DNA from 2 places in the Nonomuraea sp. NPDC005692 genome. Region 2 is predicted to be linked to the other one. Evidence: riboswitches for the same ligand, from Rfam matches in the RefSeq annotation. Region 2 holds a riboswitch; the other holds the start of a gene.
What was found. Region 2 has a riboswitch for cyclic di-AMP ahead of ABZ459_RS11945 (CHAP domain-containing protein). Riboswitches for the same ligand answer to the same signal wherever they lie in the genome.
Positions count from the first base shown of each region.

Region 1: it holds a riboswitch for cyclic di-AMP, as region 2 does, so the genes downstream of both, ABZ459_RS35045 (CHAP domain-containing protein) here and ABZ459_RS11945 (CHAP domain-containing protein) in region 2, are expected to answer to the same signal.

Region 1 covers NZ_JBEXYU010000022.1:161,295-168,957, reverse strand. Annotated here, with positions in the region: gene ABZ459_RS35075 (hypothetical protein) at 1-192, opposite strand, end outside; gene ABZ459_RS35070 (cupin domain-containing protein) at 375-788, opposite strand; gene ABZ459_RS35065 (phosphoenolpyruvate hydrolase family protein) at 805-1,620, opposite strand; gene ABZ459_RS35060 (Tm-1-like ATP-binding domain-containing protein) at 1,620-2,843, opposite strand; gene ABZ459_RS35055 (nuclear transport factor 2 family protein) at 2,854-3,351, opposite strand; gene ABZ459_RS35050 (TetR/AcrR family transcriptional regulator) at 3,449-3,997, shown strand; gene ABZ459_RS35045 (CHAP domain-containing protein) at 4,050-4,763, opposite strand; cyclic di-AMP (ydaO/yuaA leader) riboswitch at 4,777-4,915, opposite strand; gene ABZ459_RS35040 (luciferase family protein) at 5,177-5,524, opposite strand; gene ABZ459_RS35035 (glycosyl hydrolase family 18 protein) at 5,767-7,663, shown strand, end outside.
Region 2 covers NZ_JBEXYU010000004.1:279,864-287,526, reverse strand. Annotated here, with positions in the region: gene ABZ459_RS11970 (polysialyltransferase family glycosyltransferase) at 1-1,230, shown strand, start outside; gene ABZ459_RS11965 (DUF6716 putative glycosyltransferase) at 1,214-2,392, opposite strand; gene ABZ459_RS11960 (hypothetical protein) at 2,389-3,330, opposite strand; gene ABZ459_RS11955 (aldo/keto reductase) at 3,431-4,252, shown strand; gene ABZ459_RS11950 (Gfo/Idh/MocA family oxidoreductase) at 4,272-5,225, shown strand; cyclic di-AMP (ydaO/yuaA leader) riboswitch at 5,343-5,480, shown strand; gene ABZ459_RS11945 (CHAP domain-containing protein) at 5,493-6,188, shown strand; gene ABZ459_RS11940 (methyltransferase) at 6,242-7,060, opposite strand; gene ABZ459_RS11935 (YciI family protein) at 7,221-7,649, shown strand.

The DNA of each region.
Region 1 (7,663 bases), on a different contig from region 2:
GCTCAGGTCGTGGGTGCCGGCGGCGATCGACGAGACGTAGACCCGCTCGATGTCGGACCCGCTCGACACGACCCCCTGCAACCTGCCGTCAGCCAGCTCGACGAAGGGCACCTTCGCCAGCTTGCGCGGCTGGACCGGCGGCACCACCCGCACGACGCTGCGCTGCTCCCACGCGGTTTCGTCCGCGTCCAAGGTCTCGACCTCCAGTCTGACGGCATGCTCGCGCCGACAGCCAACTCCGATGGGCTTGATCAACAGACCCGGAAATCTACCGGAGGCCACCGACAGACCGGACGTGAACGATCATTCACATGGAGGTCGAGCGGGCCGGAGGCCGTGCGCGGGCTCGTACCCCGCGCACGGCGCCCCGCCGCTCAGGACGTGACGGCCGTCCAGGTCGGGTGGTCGCCGGGGCCGAGCTCCACGAAACCGGGCAGCTCGCGCAGCGCCAGCTCGGCCCCGCCCGGCGTGTACGTCGCGATGATCCGCAGCGGCCGCCATCCGGTGTTGAAGGTGGAGTGCAGCGTGCCCTTGGGGATGTAGATCGCCTCACCGGCCCTGACCGGGAACTCCGGGTCGTCGCCGACGGTCTGCCGCCCCTCGCCCTCGATGACGTAGAGGACCTCGTCGGAGTCGGGGTGCAGGTGGCGTTCGTGGCCCTTGTTCGGGTTGATGATGACCTCGCCGAACGTGGAGGAGGCGCCCGGCACGGCGTCGGGCGTCACGTGCCATTTGATGGCCCCCCAGTCGAAGAGCATCGTGGGAAGGGCGTCCGGTCGTCGGTGCATGGCGGGTTCCTCCTGGTCAGAGCTGCTTGAAGGCGCGGACCTGTGCGGCGATGGCCCGCTCGGCGGGCAGGCGTTCCATCGAGGACGCGCCGAAGAACCCGGCGACGCCGACCGTGCGCTGCTGGATGTGGCGCACGTCGTCGGGCTCGGCGATGGGACCGCCGTGGCACAGCACGATGACGTCGGGGTTGACGGCGACGGCGGCGTCGCGCATCTCCTGGATGCGTACGGCCGCCTCGTCGAGGCCGATCGCGGTGACGGCGCCGATGCTGCCCTTGGTGGTCAGGCCCATGTGCGGGACGAGGATGTCGGCGCCCGCCCGCGCCATGGCCGTGGCCTGCTCGGGGGTGAACACGTAGGGGGCGGTGAGCAGGTCGCGCTCGGCGGCCAGCCTGATCATCTCCACCTCCAGGTCGAAGCCCATGCCGGTCTCCTCCAGGTTCGCCCGGAAGACACCGTCGATCAGGCCGACCGTCGGGAAGTTCTGGACGCCGGTGAAGCCCATGTCCTTCAGCTCGTCGAGGAAGCGCGGCATCAGCCGGAACGGGTCGGTGCCGCACACCCCGGCCAGCACCGGCGTGTCCTTGACGACCGGCAGGACCTCCCCCGCCATCTCCACGACGATCGCGTTGGCGTCGCCGTACGGCATCAGGCCGGCGAGCGAGCCGCGGCCGGCCATCCGGAACCGCCCGGAGTTGTAGATGATGAGCAGATCGACCCCGCCCGCCTCGGCGGACTTGGCCGACAGCCCGGTGCCCGCGCCGCCGCCGATGATCAGCCGGCCCGCCTCCCGCTCGGCGCGCAACCTCCGCAGTGCCTCGTCGCGACGCATCAGGCCCCCTTCTCGATCAGCCGGTGCAGCCGGTCGGCGGCCGCGACGGCGAACTCCGCGTTGTTGATGTCCTGGTCGCTCCGCACGACCTCGACGGCGCTGCCCGCGACGGCCGCGAGCACGGCGTCGAAGCAGGCCGCGTCGGCCGCCGGGTCGTGGAACGGGCCGCCCTCGACGTCGACGGCCGAGACGCCGCCGCGCGGCACGAACAGCGTGACCGGCCCCGACGCGCGGGCCAGCCGCTCGCCGATCGCCCGCCCGATCTCGGCGTTCTCGGCGGGAGTGGTGCGCATGAGCGTCACCGTCGGGTTGTGGACCAGGAGCTGCCGTGACCGGAAACGTTCCGGCACGGTCTCCATCGGGCCGAAGTTGACCATGTCGACCGCGCCCAGGCTGACGACCTGCGGGATTCCGGCCCGCCCCGCGGCGGTCAGGCGGTCGGGGCCCGCCGACAACACGCCGCCGACGAGCTCGTCGGCCAGCTCGGTGGTGGTCAGGTCGAGCACCCCGGCGAAGTGGCCGCCGGCCGCCAGCGCCTCCATGGCCCGGCCGCCCGAGCCGGTGGCGTGGAAGACCAGCACCTCGTAGCCCAGGGACTCCAGGCGGGCCCGCGCGGCGTCGACGGCGGGCGTGGTGACGCCGAACATCGTGGCCGCGACCAGTGGTTTGTCCTCCCCGGACGGCTCGGCGCCGGCGTCGTAGGAGGCGGCCATCGCGCTGATCGCGGCGGCGGCGTTGGTCAGGATGCGGCGGGAGACGGAGTTGACGCCCGCGACGTCGACGACGCTGTACATGAGCGTCACGTCGGTCTCCCCGACGTAGGCCGAGACGTCGCCGCTGACCATGGTCGAGACGAGCAGTTTGGGCAGGCCGACGGGCAGCGCCCGCATGACGGCGGCGGCGATGGAGGAGCCGCCGCTGCCGCCGAGCGCGAGCACGCCACTCAGCTCGCCGCGGGCGTGCAGGTCCTTGGCCAGGGCCGTGGCCCCGGCCGCCATCGCCGCCAGCGCGGCGCCGCGGTCGCCCGCGCTCCTGAGCCGGTCGAGGCCGGTGCCCGCGGCCCGCGCCACGGCCTCGGCGGGGACGTCGGCGGTCAGCTCCGGGGTGCCCATGACGCCGGTGTCCATGAGGACGACGCCCTGCCCGGCCCGGATGATCAGGTCGCGGACGAGGGCGTACTCCTCCCCCTTGGTGTCGAGGGTGCCCAGCAGCAGAACCGCCATGTCAGACCTCCTACGATCGGCCTTCCGACCTTACCCCGGCGATCTCCGCGTGGCGGATGCCGAGGACGTCCACGTCGTGCTCGGACAGCGGGCGGGAGCCGAAGATGCGGCGTTCCTCCTCGGTGATGGCGACGTCGTTGATGCTGGCCTCCCGGCGGCGCATCAGCCCCGACTCGTCGAACTCCCACTGCTCGTTGCCGTAGCTGCGCCACCACTGGCCGGCGGCGTCGCGGGACTCGTACTGGAAACGGACGGCGATGCGGTCGCCGGTGAACGCCCACAGCTCCTTGCGCAGGGCGTAGTTCAGCTCGCGGTCCCACTTGCGGCGCAGGAACCCGGCGATCTCGGCGCGGCCGGTGACGAACTCGCCGCGGTTGCGCCACACGGAGTCCTCGGTGTAGGCGAGCGCGACGCGCTCGGGGTCGCGGGTGTTCCAGGCGTCCTCGGCGGCCTGGACCTTGATCCGGGCGGTCTCCTCGGTGAACGGCGGAACGGGCGGGCGTGTCATGAGATGTCCTCTCCGATCGAGAGAACGGTCGTTCTCCCGGGTTGTGCGATAGCGTAGAGAACGATCGTTCTCCGCGGCAAGCACCTGGAGGGGTGTCATGGATCACGAACAGCGGTTGCTGGACGCCGCGGGCGACCTCTTCTACCGCCGCGGGGTGCAGGCGGTCGGCATGGACGAGATCCGGGCCGCCTCCGGCGTCTCGCTGAAACGCCTCTACCAGTGCTTCCCGTCGAAGGAGGCGCTGGTCGTGGCCTACCTGCGGCGGCGCGACGAACGCTGGATGACCTCGCTCACCGCGTACGTGGCCGACGCCGGCGACCGCATCCCGGCGGTCTTCGCGTGGCTGGAACGCTGGTTCACCGAGGACGACTTCCGCGGCTGCGGGTTCGCCAACGCCTTCGCCGAGCTGGGCGCCGGTTCGGCGGACGTCCGTACCGCGGTGCGCGAGCACAAGGAGCGCCTGCGCGCCTACCTGCGCTCGCTCGCCGAGGAGGCCGGAGCGGGCGATCCCGGCCTGCTCGCCGAGCAGTTGCTCACCCTGATCGACGGCGCCACGGTGACCGCGATGATCTCGCAGCAGCCGGGCGCGGCCCGCTCGGCCGGGCAGGCCGCGACGACCCTGGTCCACCGGCACCGGCGGCCCTGAACGCGAAAAGAGCGCACCCCCCGCAGGGAGTGCGCTCTTTCGCGTCGCAGGATCAGGCGGCGTACGACGGGTAGCCGTAGCCGACGACCTGGGAGGTCGGGCGGACACGCTGCTCGACCTTGCCGTTGCCGGTGTTGCCCTCGATCGTGGAGATCGTGCCGTCGCCGTTGTCCTTGACGACGAAGCCGACGTGCTGGATGTCGTTCAGGCTCTTGCTGCCGCTCCAGGAGAAGAAGACGACGGCGCCCGGCTTGGCCTCGGTGCCCCAGCGGTCGTTGGCGGCGAACCACTTGGCGTGGCTCACGGTGTAGGCGTCCCAGCCGACCTGCGGGCGGGCGCCGGTCTGCTCGCCGACCCAGGAGACGAACATCGAGCACCAGGGGGCGTTCAGGTACATGGCGCGGTTGCCGCCGTCACGCGCGGCGGTCTCGGCGGCGCGCTGCGAGTCGGCGTACCACTTCTGGAACTTGGTGCCGCCGCCGTTGGCGTCCTCGGAGGTGCCGACCTGGGCGCGGGCCGTCGCCAGCACCTGGGCGGCGGTGACGTTGACCTTGCCCTTGGCGCTCTCGTCGGCGGCGCGGTTCTGCGCGACGTGCGGCTGGGCGGCCACGCCGGCGACCTTGGCGGTCTGGGTGGCGGTGTGGGCGGTGGTGGTGTCGGCGTTCACTGCCGCGTGCGTGCCGAGCACGCCGGCGACGGCGGTCGCGCCGAGGGCGATCTTGGCGAGGTCGAGCTTGTAGGCACGGTGAAGACGGTGCTTGGCCATGAGGGTGTTACTCCTTGCGCTTCCGTGCCGCTTGCCGGGTTAGCTGACGGGTTCGGGCGGGAAGCTGCCCTACGGCACCACGGCGCCGATTCACCCCATTGGACACATGGGTCCCCGGTTCCGCGCACAGGCGGATTCAGCGGTCTCTTGGTCAGGCGAAAGGGCTGACGCATCGTCTTCCCGGGCCCGGGAAAGGGCCTGAAGGTATATGTGCGACGCCCGGATGCGGAGATGTCCGCATCGACTCTGTACAACACGGGTCGAGCTTGGGTAATTCCCAGGCAATGCCATCCCTACCTGGGACGACTCCCCGTTTGGCTGTGTACAACCAAGCTACCCGGCGAGTAATTCCCAGGCAAATGGCGGCATTGAATTCGACGGTGCGTGGGAGAAACGCTACGCACCGAATCGGTTCACGCCACGTGCGCCTTTATCGCCACGCTCGTGAGGGCCAGCAACAATTCCAGATCGGGCTCCGCGTCGACCTGCACGGCGACCCAGGCGCGGTCGCGGCAGGCATGGACCTGGTCGCACTCCCGCAGGTACGGCTCCAGGCGGCCGATGGCGGGGGCGGTGAGCCGTACGTGGATCTCGTCCCGGCCGGCCAGGCGCAGGATCTCGGTTCCGTGTACGGCGAAGGCGACCTGCTGACCGGTGCCGCTGACGTTCAGCGACGGCCAGGACCGTAACTCCGCGACCGCGCGGACCACGTAGGGCCCGCGTCGCGTGGGCGTCCGCCGCCAGGCGGAGATTCCTGCCACGCTCCAATGCTGAGCCACGGCTCACCCCGCCGTCAGCCCCCGTTCCTGAACCGTTATCCCGTCGTGAACGGGCGCGTCCGGGGTCTGACCGGCACGATTACGGACACCTGACCGATGAGTATTGACGCTCCCCCAGGCAGAGGCTACCGTCGATTCACAACTTAAAGGAAACTTTCCTAATAGTTTCCCCAGAAGTCTCCCATCCCACTCCCCACACACCCCCCAACGGATGTCGGAGCGACATGAAACACACCATTCTGAGCAAGGTCCTGGCGGGAATGGCGGCATTGGCCCTGCCCCTCACCGCGGCCGTGGCCGCCCCAGCGCTCGCCTCCGCCAGCACGGTGGCGTACGCGGCGGCCTGGGCCCCGTGGACCGCCTACACGGCGGGCACGGTCGTCACCTACAACGGCGTCGACTACGTCTGCCTCCAGGCGCACACCTCCCAGCCCGGCTGGGAGCCGCCGAACGTGGCGGCGCTGTGGAAGGTCTCCGGTGGCGGCGGCAGCGACACGACCGCGCCGTCGGTGCCGGGCAACCTGCGCTCGACCGGCGTCACGGACACGAGCGTGGCCCTGGCCTGGAACGCCTCCACCGACAACGTGGCCGTGACCGGCTACGAGGTCTACCGCGGCGGCACTTTGGTCACCACCGTCACGGGCACCACGTACAACGACACCGGCCTCACCGCGAACACGGCCTACAGCTACACCGTGCGCGCGCGTGACGCGGCCGGCAACCGCTCGGCCAACAGCAACCAGATCTCCGCGACGACCACCGGCGGCGGTGGCGGCGACGACAAGACCCCGCCGTCGGTCCCCGGCAACCTGCGCTCGACCGGCGTCAGCAACAGCAGCGTCTCGCTGGCCTGGAACGCCTCCACCGACAACGTGGCGGTCACCGGCTACGAGATCTACCGCGGCGGCACCCTGGTCACCACCGTCACGGGCACCTCGCACACCGACACCGGCCTCAGCGCCAACACGTCGTACAACTACACCGTGCGCGCGCGTGACGCGGCGGGCAACCGCTCGGCCGACAGCAACCAGATCACCGCGACCACCACGGGCGGCGGCGGTGGCGGCGGCAACAAGGTGCTGGGCTACTTCGTCCAGTGGGGCATCTACCAGCGCGGCTACCACGTCAAGAACATCGACACCAGCGGCTCGGCGGCCAAGCTGACCCACATCAACTACGCGTTCGGCAACGTGCAGAACGGGCAGTGCACGATCGGCGACAGCTACGCCGACTACGACCGCTTCTACCAGGCGGGCGAGAGCGTCGACGGCGTCGCCGACACCTGGGACAACGGCGCGCTGCGCGGCAACTTCAACCAGCTGCGCAAGTTGAAGAAGAAGTACCCCAACCTGAAGGTGCTCTTCTCCTTCGGCGGCTGGACCTGGTCCGGCGGCTTCGGCCAGGCGGCGCAGAACCCGACGGCCTTCGCCGACTCCTGCTACAAGCTGGTGGAGGACCCCCGCTGGGCCGACGTCTTCGACGGCATCGACATCGACTGGGAGTACCCGAACGCCTGCGGCCTGACCTGTGACACCAGCGGCGCGGCGGCGTTCAAGAACGTGATGTCGGCGCTGCGCTCGCGCTTCGGCGCGAACAACCTCGTCACCGCGGCCATCACCGCCGACGGCAACGACGGCGGCAAGATCGACGCGGCCGACTACGGCGGCGCCGCCCAGTACGTCGACTGGTACAACGTCATGACGTACGACTTCTTCGGCGGCTGGGACGCGCAGGGCCCGACCGCCCCGCACTCGCCGCTCACCACCTGGGACAAGATCCCGGTCCCCGGCTTCTACACCGACAACGCCATCCAGAAGCTCAAGAGCAAGGGCGTCCCGGCCGCCAAGCTGCTGCTCGGCATCGGCTTCTACGGCCGCGGCTGGACCGGCGTGACCCAGGCCGCGCCCGGCGGCACGGCGACGGGCCCGGCGCCCGGCACGTACGAGCAGGGCATCGAGGACTACAAGGTCATCAAGACCCGCTGCCCGTCCACCGGCACGGTCGCGGGCACGGCCTACGCCTACTGCGGCAACCAGTGGTGGAGCTACGACACGCCGAGCACCATCGGCGGCAAGATGAGCTACTCGAAGAACCAGGGCCTCGGCGGCGCGTTCTTCTGGG
Region 2 (7,663 bases):
GTCTTCTACGCCTCGACGCTGTTCGGCGCGATGTCCCTGGCCGCGGCCGTCGACGACGGCCGCTTCGGCGCGGGCCGGCGCGTGCTGATCGTGTCGAACAACGCGGCGATCCCCGAGGTGTCGGTGCCGCTCGACGGCACGCCCGGCTTCGCCGCCCTGCGCTCGCGCTTCGACGAGGTGCACTCCTGGAACGAGCTGATCGCCCCGCTGCACCCCTCCGACTGGCGGGCGCGGGTCATCGAGGTGCCGATGTTCGAGCGGCTGATCCGCTCCCACCTGGCGCTGGACGACGTCGAGGAGCTGGTGCTGGAGTCGATCGCGGTGCCGCCCGCGCGCACGATCGCCGGCCTGGTGCGCGACTGCCCGATCACCGTCTACTCCGACGGCCTGATGAGTTACGGGCCGACCCGCGACCCGCTGCCCGCGGAGATCTTCCGCCGCATCGAGCGGCTGCTCCACCTGGACCTGGTGCCCGGCCTGACCCCGCTGCTGCTCAGCGAGTACGGCGTGCCGCCCGTCGTGCTGCCCGAGGAGCGCTTCCGCGCGGTCGTGGACGAGGTGGCCGCCACCGCGCCGGACCTGCCCGGCGGCCAGGCGGTGATCCTCGGCCAGTACCTGTCGGCGCTGGAGATCGTCACGCCGGAGGAGGAGGCCGGGCTGCACGCCTCGATGCTGCGCGCGCTGTCCGCCCGCGGCTGCACCGACGTGCTGTTCAAGCCCCACCCGGCCGCCGGACGCCGGCACGCGCAACTGCTGCGCGCGGCGGCCGGGCCGCTGGGGGTGCGGCTGACGGTGGCCGGGGAGAGCGTGCCGGCCGAGGTGTGCTTCGCGGCGCTGCGGCCCGAGCTGGTCGTCGGCTGTTTCTCCACCGGCCTGGTGACCGCCCGGCGCTACTTCGGCCTGCCGGTCGCCTCCTTCGGCACCGGCCTGGTGCTCGACCGGCTCACGCCGTACGAGAACAGCAACAGGGTGCCGGCCACGATCGTGGACGCGCTGCTGCCCCGGCTGGGCGCCGACGGCGTGATCGACGAGCCGCCGCGCACGGACCTGCCCGCGCTGGTGCGCGCGGTCGGCTACTGCATGCAGGCCGACGCCTATCCCGAGCTGCGCCCGTCGGGCGGCACGTTCGACGGGCGCTACTTCAAGCGCAAGCGCCTGGAGACGCTGGGGCTGGCCGAGCCGCCCTCGGCGCTGTCCAGGCTGCGCAGGAAGATCAGGTCAGCGATCTGAGATAGCGGCGCACCCGCCGCTTGGCCCGGTAGCCCGCCCGCAACATCGTGGGCGGCACCTCCACCCGCAACCTGGCCCGGCGGCGGGCCGCGGCGTGCTCGGGGCCGTCCAGCAGCGAGCGGGCGGGCGGACGTGTCCCGTCCGCGGCCAGGCCGGCCAGCCGGGCCGCCCAGTCGTCGCGGCCGGCCGGGTGGAAGTAGTTGGCCTCGCACCACCGCGGCTCGGCCGTGCGGAAGTCGCCCAGGGCCAGGTCGTCGAGCGTGCCGAGCAGGCCGCTGCCCTCGAACACCAGGTTGATCATCTCGGCGCTGACGCCGAAGTCGCTCAGCACCAGCGACGGCACGCCCATGGCGACGGCCTCCAGCGCGGCCGTCGAGCTGACCGTGACGAACCCGGCCGCCCGCGACAGCTGCTCGTGCATCGACCCGGCCGCGAACGTCAGCCTGCCCGGCTCGCCCATCTCGCGCCACAGCCGCTGGTAGTGGTGGCGTTCGTTGTGGGTCTGGCGTTCGTGCTCCAGGGCGCGCAGCTTGACCACGACCTCCAGGCCGGGCCGGCGTCCGGCCAGCTCGGCCAGCGCCGTGAGCACCCGCTCGCGCTCCTCCCGCGCCCGCGGCACCTTGGCCTGGGTGGCGAACACGACCCGGTCGCCGCCGCCGGACACCGCGCCGGGCCGCAGGAACGGCAGCCGGGCCAGCCCGACCGCCCCTCCCCCGCCGAGCCGGCCGGCGATCGCGGCGAACTCGGCCACCTCGCGCTCGCTGTGCACCACGAACAGGTCGCAGCCGCTGCGGAACAACCACGCCTTCTCCGTGGCCGGCACCGAGATGCCGGGCAGCCCGCTGACGAACACCGGTCGTGCCCGACCCGCAGGCCGCAGCCCGGCCAGCACGTCGGCCACCAGGACGTCCACGACCGGGCCCGTGCAGCCCACCAGGATCGCGTCGGGCCGGGTGCGCTCGGCCAGGCGGCGCAACGACCGCGCCGACAACACCGGGGGCGCCACGCGCCCGCCCACCGCCGCCGCGATCTGCTCCGGGGAGGGCGCGATCGGGGTGCGCACCACCACCAGCTCGCTCTCGCAGCCCGCGGGCAGGTCGTCGAGCAGGCAGGCCGCCCACTTCAGATACGAGTCGGAGTCGGCTACCGCCAGCACCCTCACCTGGAAGCTCCTGTCAAATGCGATCGCAGGCCGGGGGCCGCCCTGCTCGTCCACCAGTCGTCGGGAACGTCCACCGGCTCGACCTCGACGCCGCGCGGGCCGAGCAGCACCCGCAGCGAGGTGATCGCGGTCGAGGGCAGGCTGAGCACCCGCTGCCCGGCGTCGAGGCCGCGCAGCGTCAGCTCGGCCGGCACGCCCGCGTCGTGCACGGTGATGCCGGGACGTTCGCTGATCAGCGCCAGGTCGACGGGGTCCTCGCGGCGGTGCGGGTAGTAGGCCAGCGGCTCGCGCCCGGCCAGGTCGGTCAGCCAGCGCAGGTAGTGGTCGCGGTGGACCAGGCCGTTGCGGACCAGGGAGGTGCCGAGGACGACCGTGCGCTCGGCGGGCCCCTGGGCGCTCGGCGGCTGGGCGCGCAACCAGGCGAAGTCGTGGCGGACGAGGTCGACCCCCACCCCCCGGACGGCGGCGGCCAGCTCGTCGGGCACGGGCAGGGCGGTGAAGACCGAGACCCGGCTCATCCGCAGCCGCACCGCGGCGGCCAGGCCGAGCAGGGCGCGCGCCCGCGAAGGGGTCGCCCGCGCCCGCAGCAGCGGCCGGAACGGCCCGGCGGCCAGCAGTTCGAGCAGCCTGAGCGTGGCCAGGCCGTCGTCCACGACGACGATGTGGCCGGGATCGGAGGTCAGCCAGCGCATCTGGACCTTGCCGGAGAACGCGTCGCCCACGGCCTGGACGCGGCGCGGCATGCGCTCGCGCGGCTCGTCCAGCACCAGGCCGGCGGGCAGGTCGAGGCGGCGCAGCTCCTTGCGGGTGGCGCGCAGCGGACGCAGGCCGGCGCGCGGCACGACCACGGTGTCCGGGCCGAGCAGCCCGGCGTGGTGGGCCTCGACGGCGCACAGCATCTGGAGCGGAGACTCCACCCAGGCCGACGCCTGTCTCACCACTCTGTTTCCCCCAGCCGGTGGATGGCCTTGCACGACCCGCCTCAAGGTAGCCCGGCCTGCTTAAGCCGCAAGAAACGACACGTGAACAATGGAGGGTATGAACTCGCTGATGCTCAACACCGACGGTGTGCAGATACCACAACTCGGCTTCGGCGTCTGGCAGGTCTCTGCCGACGACGCCGAGCACGCGGTGGGGACCGCGCTGCGCGCCGGATACCGGCATGTCGACACCGCCGCCGCCTACGAGAACGAGGAGGGCGTCGGCCGGGCCGTGCGCGCCGCCGGGGTGCCGCGGGAGAAGGTGTTCGTCACCACCAAGCTGTGGAACGCCGACCACGGGCGCGCCGAGCAGGCCTTCGACGAGAGCCTGGCCCGCCTGGGCCTCGACTACGTAGATCTTTTCCTGATCCACTGGCCGGCCCCGGAGCAGGACAGGTACGTGCAGGCCTGGCGGGCGCTGGAGAAGATCTACCGGGACGGCCGGGCCAAGGCCATCGGGGTCTCCAACTTCACCGTCGCCACCCTGACCCGGCTGATGGACGAGACCGACATCACGCCGTCGATCAACCAGATCGAGCTCCACCCGTACTTCCAGCAGCGCGAGATGCGGGCCTTCCACGAGGCCAACGGCATCCTGACCGAGGCGTGGAGCCCGCTCGGGCAGGGCAAGGGGCTGCTGGCCGACCCGGCGCTGCGCGTGCTGTCGGAGAAGTACGGCAAGACGCCCGCGCAGATCGTGCTCCGCTGGCACCTGCAGCTCGGCAACGTGGTGATCCCCAAGTCGGTCACGCCGTCGCGGATCGAGGAGAACATCGACGTGTTCGACTTCATCCTCGACACCGAGGACATGGCGGCCATCGGGGCGATGAACGCGGGGCGGCGGATCGGGCCCGACCCCGACTCGTTCAACCTGACCTGAGCGCTCTACGATCTCGGTCGTGCGAGATTTCACCTGGGGAATAGCGGCGACCGGCGGCATCGCGCGTACCGTGGGGGCGGCCATCGTGGCCGAGCCCGGCATGCGGGTGGCCGCCGTCGGCTCACGGAGCCCGCTCAGGGCGCGGGCGCTGGCCGACGAGCTGGGCGCGGAGTCGGCCTACGGCTCCTACGAGGCGCTGTGCGCCGATCCGGCCGTCGACGCGATCTACGTCGCCACGCCGCACGCCCAGCACCTGGAGGTGGCCGAGGCCGCCATCGCGGCGGGCAAGTCGGTGCTGTGCGAGAAGCCGCTGGCTGCCGACGTGGCCGACGCCGAGCGCATGGTGGCGCTGGCCCGCGCGGCCGGGGTCTTCCTCATGGAGGCCATGTGGATGCGCTTCAACCCGCTCATCCAGCAGGTGGCGGCCGATCCGCGCTTCGGTGAGATCCGGTCGGTGCGGGCCTCGTTCGGCTTCGCGCTGCCCTACGACCCCGCCCACCGGTTGTGGGCACCGGAGCTGGGCGGCGGGGCCCTGCTCGACCTGGGGATCTACCCGTTCGGGCTGGCCCAGCTGCTGCTCGGCATGCCCGCGGAGCTGCGCATGGCCGGCTCGCTGGCGCCCAGCGGCGTCGACGCCGAGGCCGGCGGGCTGCTGCTGTACCCGGACGGGCGGCGGGCCCTGGTGGACGTGTCGCTGCTGGCACATCACGCCAACGACGCGAGCGTGGTGGGCACGTCGATGCGGGCCGACATCCTGGCGCCGTTCTGGGCGCCGCGGCGGGTGCTGCTGTCCGGGCCGTCGATGGAGACGGAGGAGCTGGTGCTCGACCCGGCCGACAACGGTTACGCGGGTGAGCTGCGCGAGGTGCGCGCGGCCACGATCGAGGGCCGGACGGAGAGCGCGGTCATGCCGCTTGACGAATCCCTTGCCATGATGGGGCTTCTGGCCGAGGCGAGGGCCCAACTCTCCTAGCTGGACCTTTAGGCATTTGCCTTGCTCTTGCCCGATGTATTACCTTGTGGGGCATCTCGCGGCAGACGTCCGGTTTGTCCGGCTTTGTCCAACCATCGCAAGACATTTCACAGGATCGTCCTGTGACCGCTGAATCCGCCTCCGGGCGGAACCGGGGACCCACGTCCTTTGGGGTGAATCGGCACTTCGGTGCCGTAGGGCAGCTTCCACGTCCGAACCCGTCAGCTAACCCGGTAAGCGGCATGGAAGCAAGGAGTAATGCCCTCGATGGCCAAGCACCGTCCCATCCGTGCCCCGAAGATCAACTACGCCCACGCCGCGCTCGGCGCGGCCATCCTCGCCTCCGCCATCGGCGGCCACGCCACCGCCGCCGCCGCCGACAGCACCGGCCCCGCCGCCGCGACCGGCCACTCGGCCGTCGCGCCGCAGGCCGCCGCCCAGACCCGCAAGGCGGAGGAGACCCAGGTCAACGTCACCGCCGAGCAGGTCCTGGCCATGGCCAAGTCCCAGGTCGGCACCTCCGAGAACGCCTACGGCGGCGGCACCAAGTTCCAGAAGTGGTACGCCGACTCCAAGCGCGCCGCCGAGACCATCGCCCGCGACGGCGGCACCCGCGCGATGTACCTGAACGCGCCCTGGTGCTCGATCTTCGTCTCCTGGGTCGGCGAGCAGACCGGCGCCCGCCCGCAGGTCGGCTGGGACGCCTGGACCGTGGCCCACGCCAAGTGGTTCGCCGCCAACGACCGCTGGGGCGCCGAGGCCAAGCCCGGCGCGGTGGTCTTCTTCTCCTGGGGCGGCAGCAAGAGCCTGGACTCCATCCAGCACGTCGGCTTCGTCGTCAAGGACAACCACGACGGCACGATCTCCACGATCGAGGGCAACACCGGCAACGGCAAGGTCGAGGAGCGCGTCCGTCCGAAGTCGCAGGTCGTCGGCTACGGATACCCCCAGTACGCGAGCTGACCTCCCCCGCTCCGAGCGCGCGTCCCGCACGAGGGACGCGCGCTCGCCGCGTCTCAGGGCCGGACCGCCACCAGCGAGTAGAGGATCGGCAGGTGCGAGTCCCCGAACGGGAACCGGTACCGGCCGTCCGCGCCCTCGGCCAGCAGGCCGCGCGGGTCGATGTCGGTCTCGACGTGCTCGCCCAGCTCGGCCACCGTGAGCCCGGCCCGCGCCGCCGCCGTGACGATCTCGCCCACCGAGTACGGGTACTCGACCGCCTCGTGGGCCTCGGTCACCACTCCGGCGTCGGCGTACGTGCCGGTCACCGTCTCCCGGTGGGCCTGGCCGCCGCCGTAGGGCCAGTCGGCCACCAGCGGGTCGAGCGAGGCCACCGTCTGGTAGGCCGGATGCAGGTCGACCAGCACCAGCCGCCCGCCGGGCCGCAGCGCCATGGCCGCGCCGCGCATCCAGGCGCCCAGGTCGCCGATCCAGCACAACACGCCGTACGTGGCCACCGCCACGTCGAAGCCGCCGGCCAGCGACTCCGGCAGCCGCTGCGTGTCGGCCTCCACGAACGTGGCCGCCAGCCCGGCCCTGGCCGCCAGGTCTCGGGCGCGCGCGACCGCCACCGGGGAGAAGTCAACGCCGGTCACCCGCGCTCCGAGGCGTGCCCAGCTCAGCGTGTCCAGGCCGAAGTGGCACTGCAGGTGGAGCAGGTCCCGGCCGGCGACGTCGCCGGCCAGGCGGCGTTCGAGCGCGTAGAGGGTCTGCCGGCCGGCGAGGAAGGCGTCGACGTCGTAGAACCGGTCGGCCGAGGTGGAGCCGTGGACGCGGGCGCGCTCGTCCCAGAGGGCCCGGTTGGGGACGGGGGCGTCTTGTGCGGGTCGGGGCATGGGGCGAGGATGGCACATCGGCCAGGCGGCCGCACGACCGGTACGGTGCCCTGGGAACGGACGGGTCCGCGTGTCGATCCGGCCGGCGCCCGTTCGACGCTTCAGCGAGGCCGGCTCCGCCCGGGGGCCGCGGACGGAAGGGACGTGCAGGATGAAATTCATGATCGTCGGCAGGGGCAACGCGGAGACCGAGGCCGGGGCGCTGCCCAGCCAGGAGCTCGTCGACAACATGCACGCCTACAACGAGGCGCTGGCCAAGGCGGGGGTGCTGCTGGCCGCCGAGGGGCTCTACCCGAGCTCGCAGGGCGCGCAGATCGCCTACAGCGGCGGCCGGGCCACGGTGATCGACGGCCCGTTCGCCGAGGCCAAGGAGCTGATCGCGGGGTTCTGGCTGATCCAGGTGAAGTCCAGGGAGGAAGCCCTGGAATGGGCCATGCGGGTGCCCGTCCCCGAGGGCCACGACGGGACCGGGCTGCACGTGTGGCGGGTGTACGACGCCTCCGACGCGCCCGACGCGGCCTCGTCCGACCCGGCGGAGATCGAGCGGGAGAAGGCCATGCGCCGGCGCCTGGGCGGGCAGGAGAGCTGACCCCGGCTTGCGGA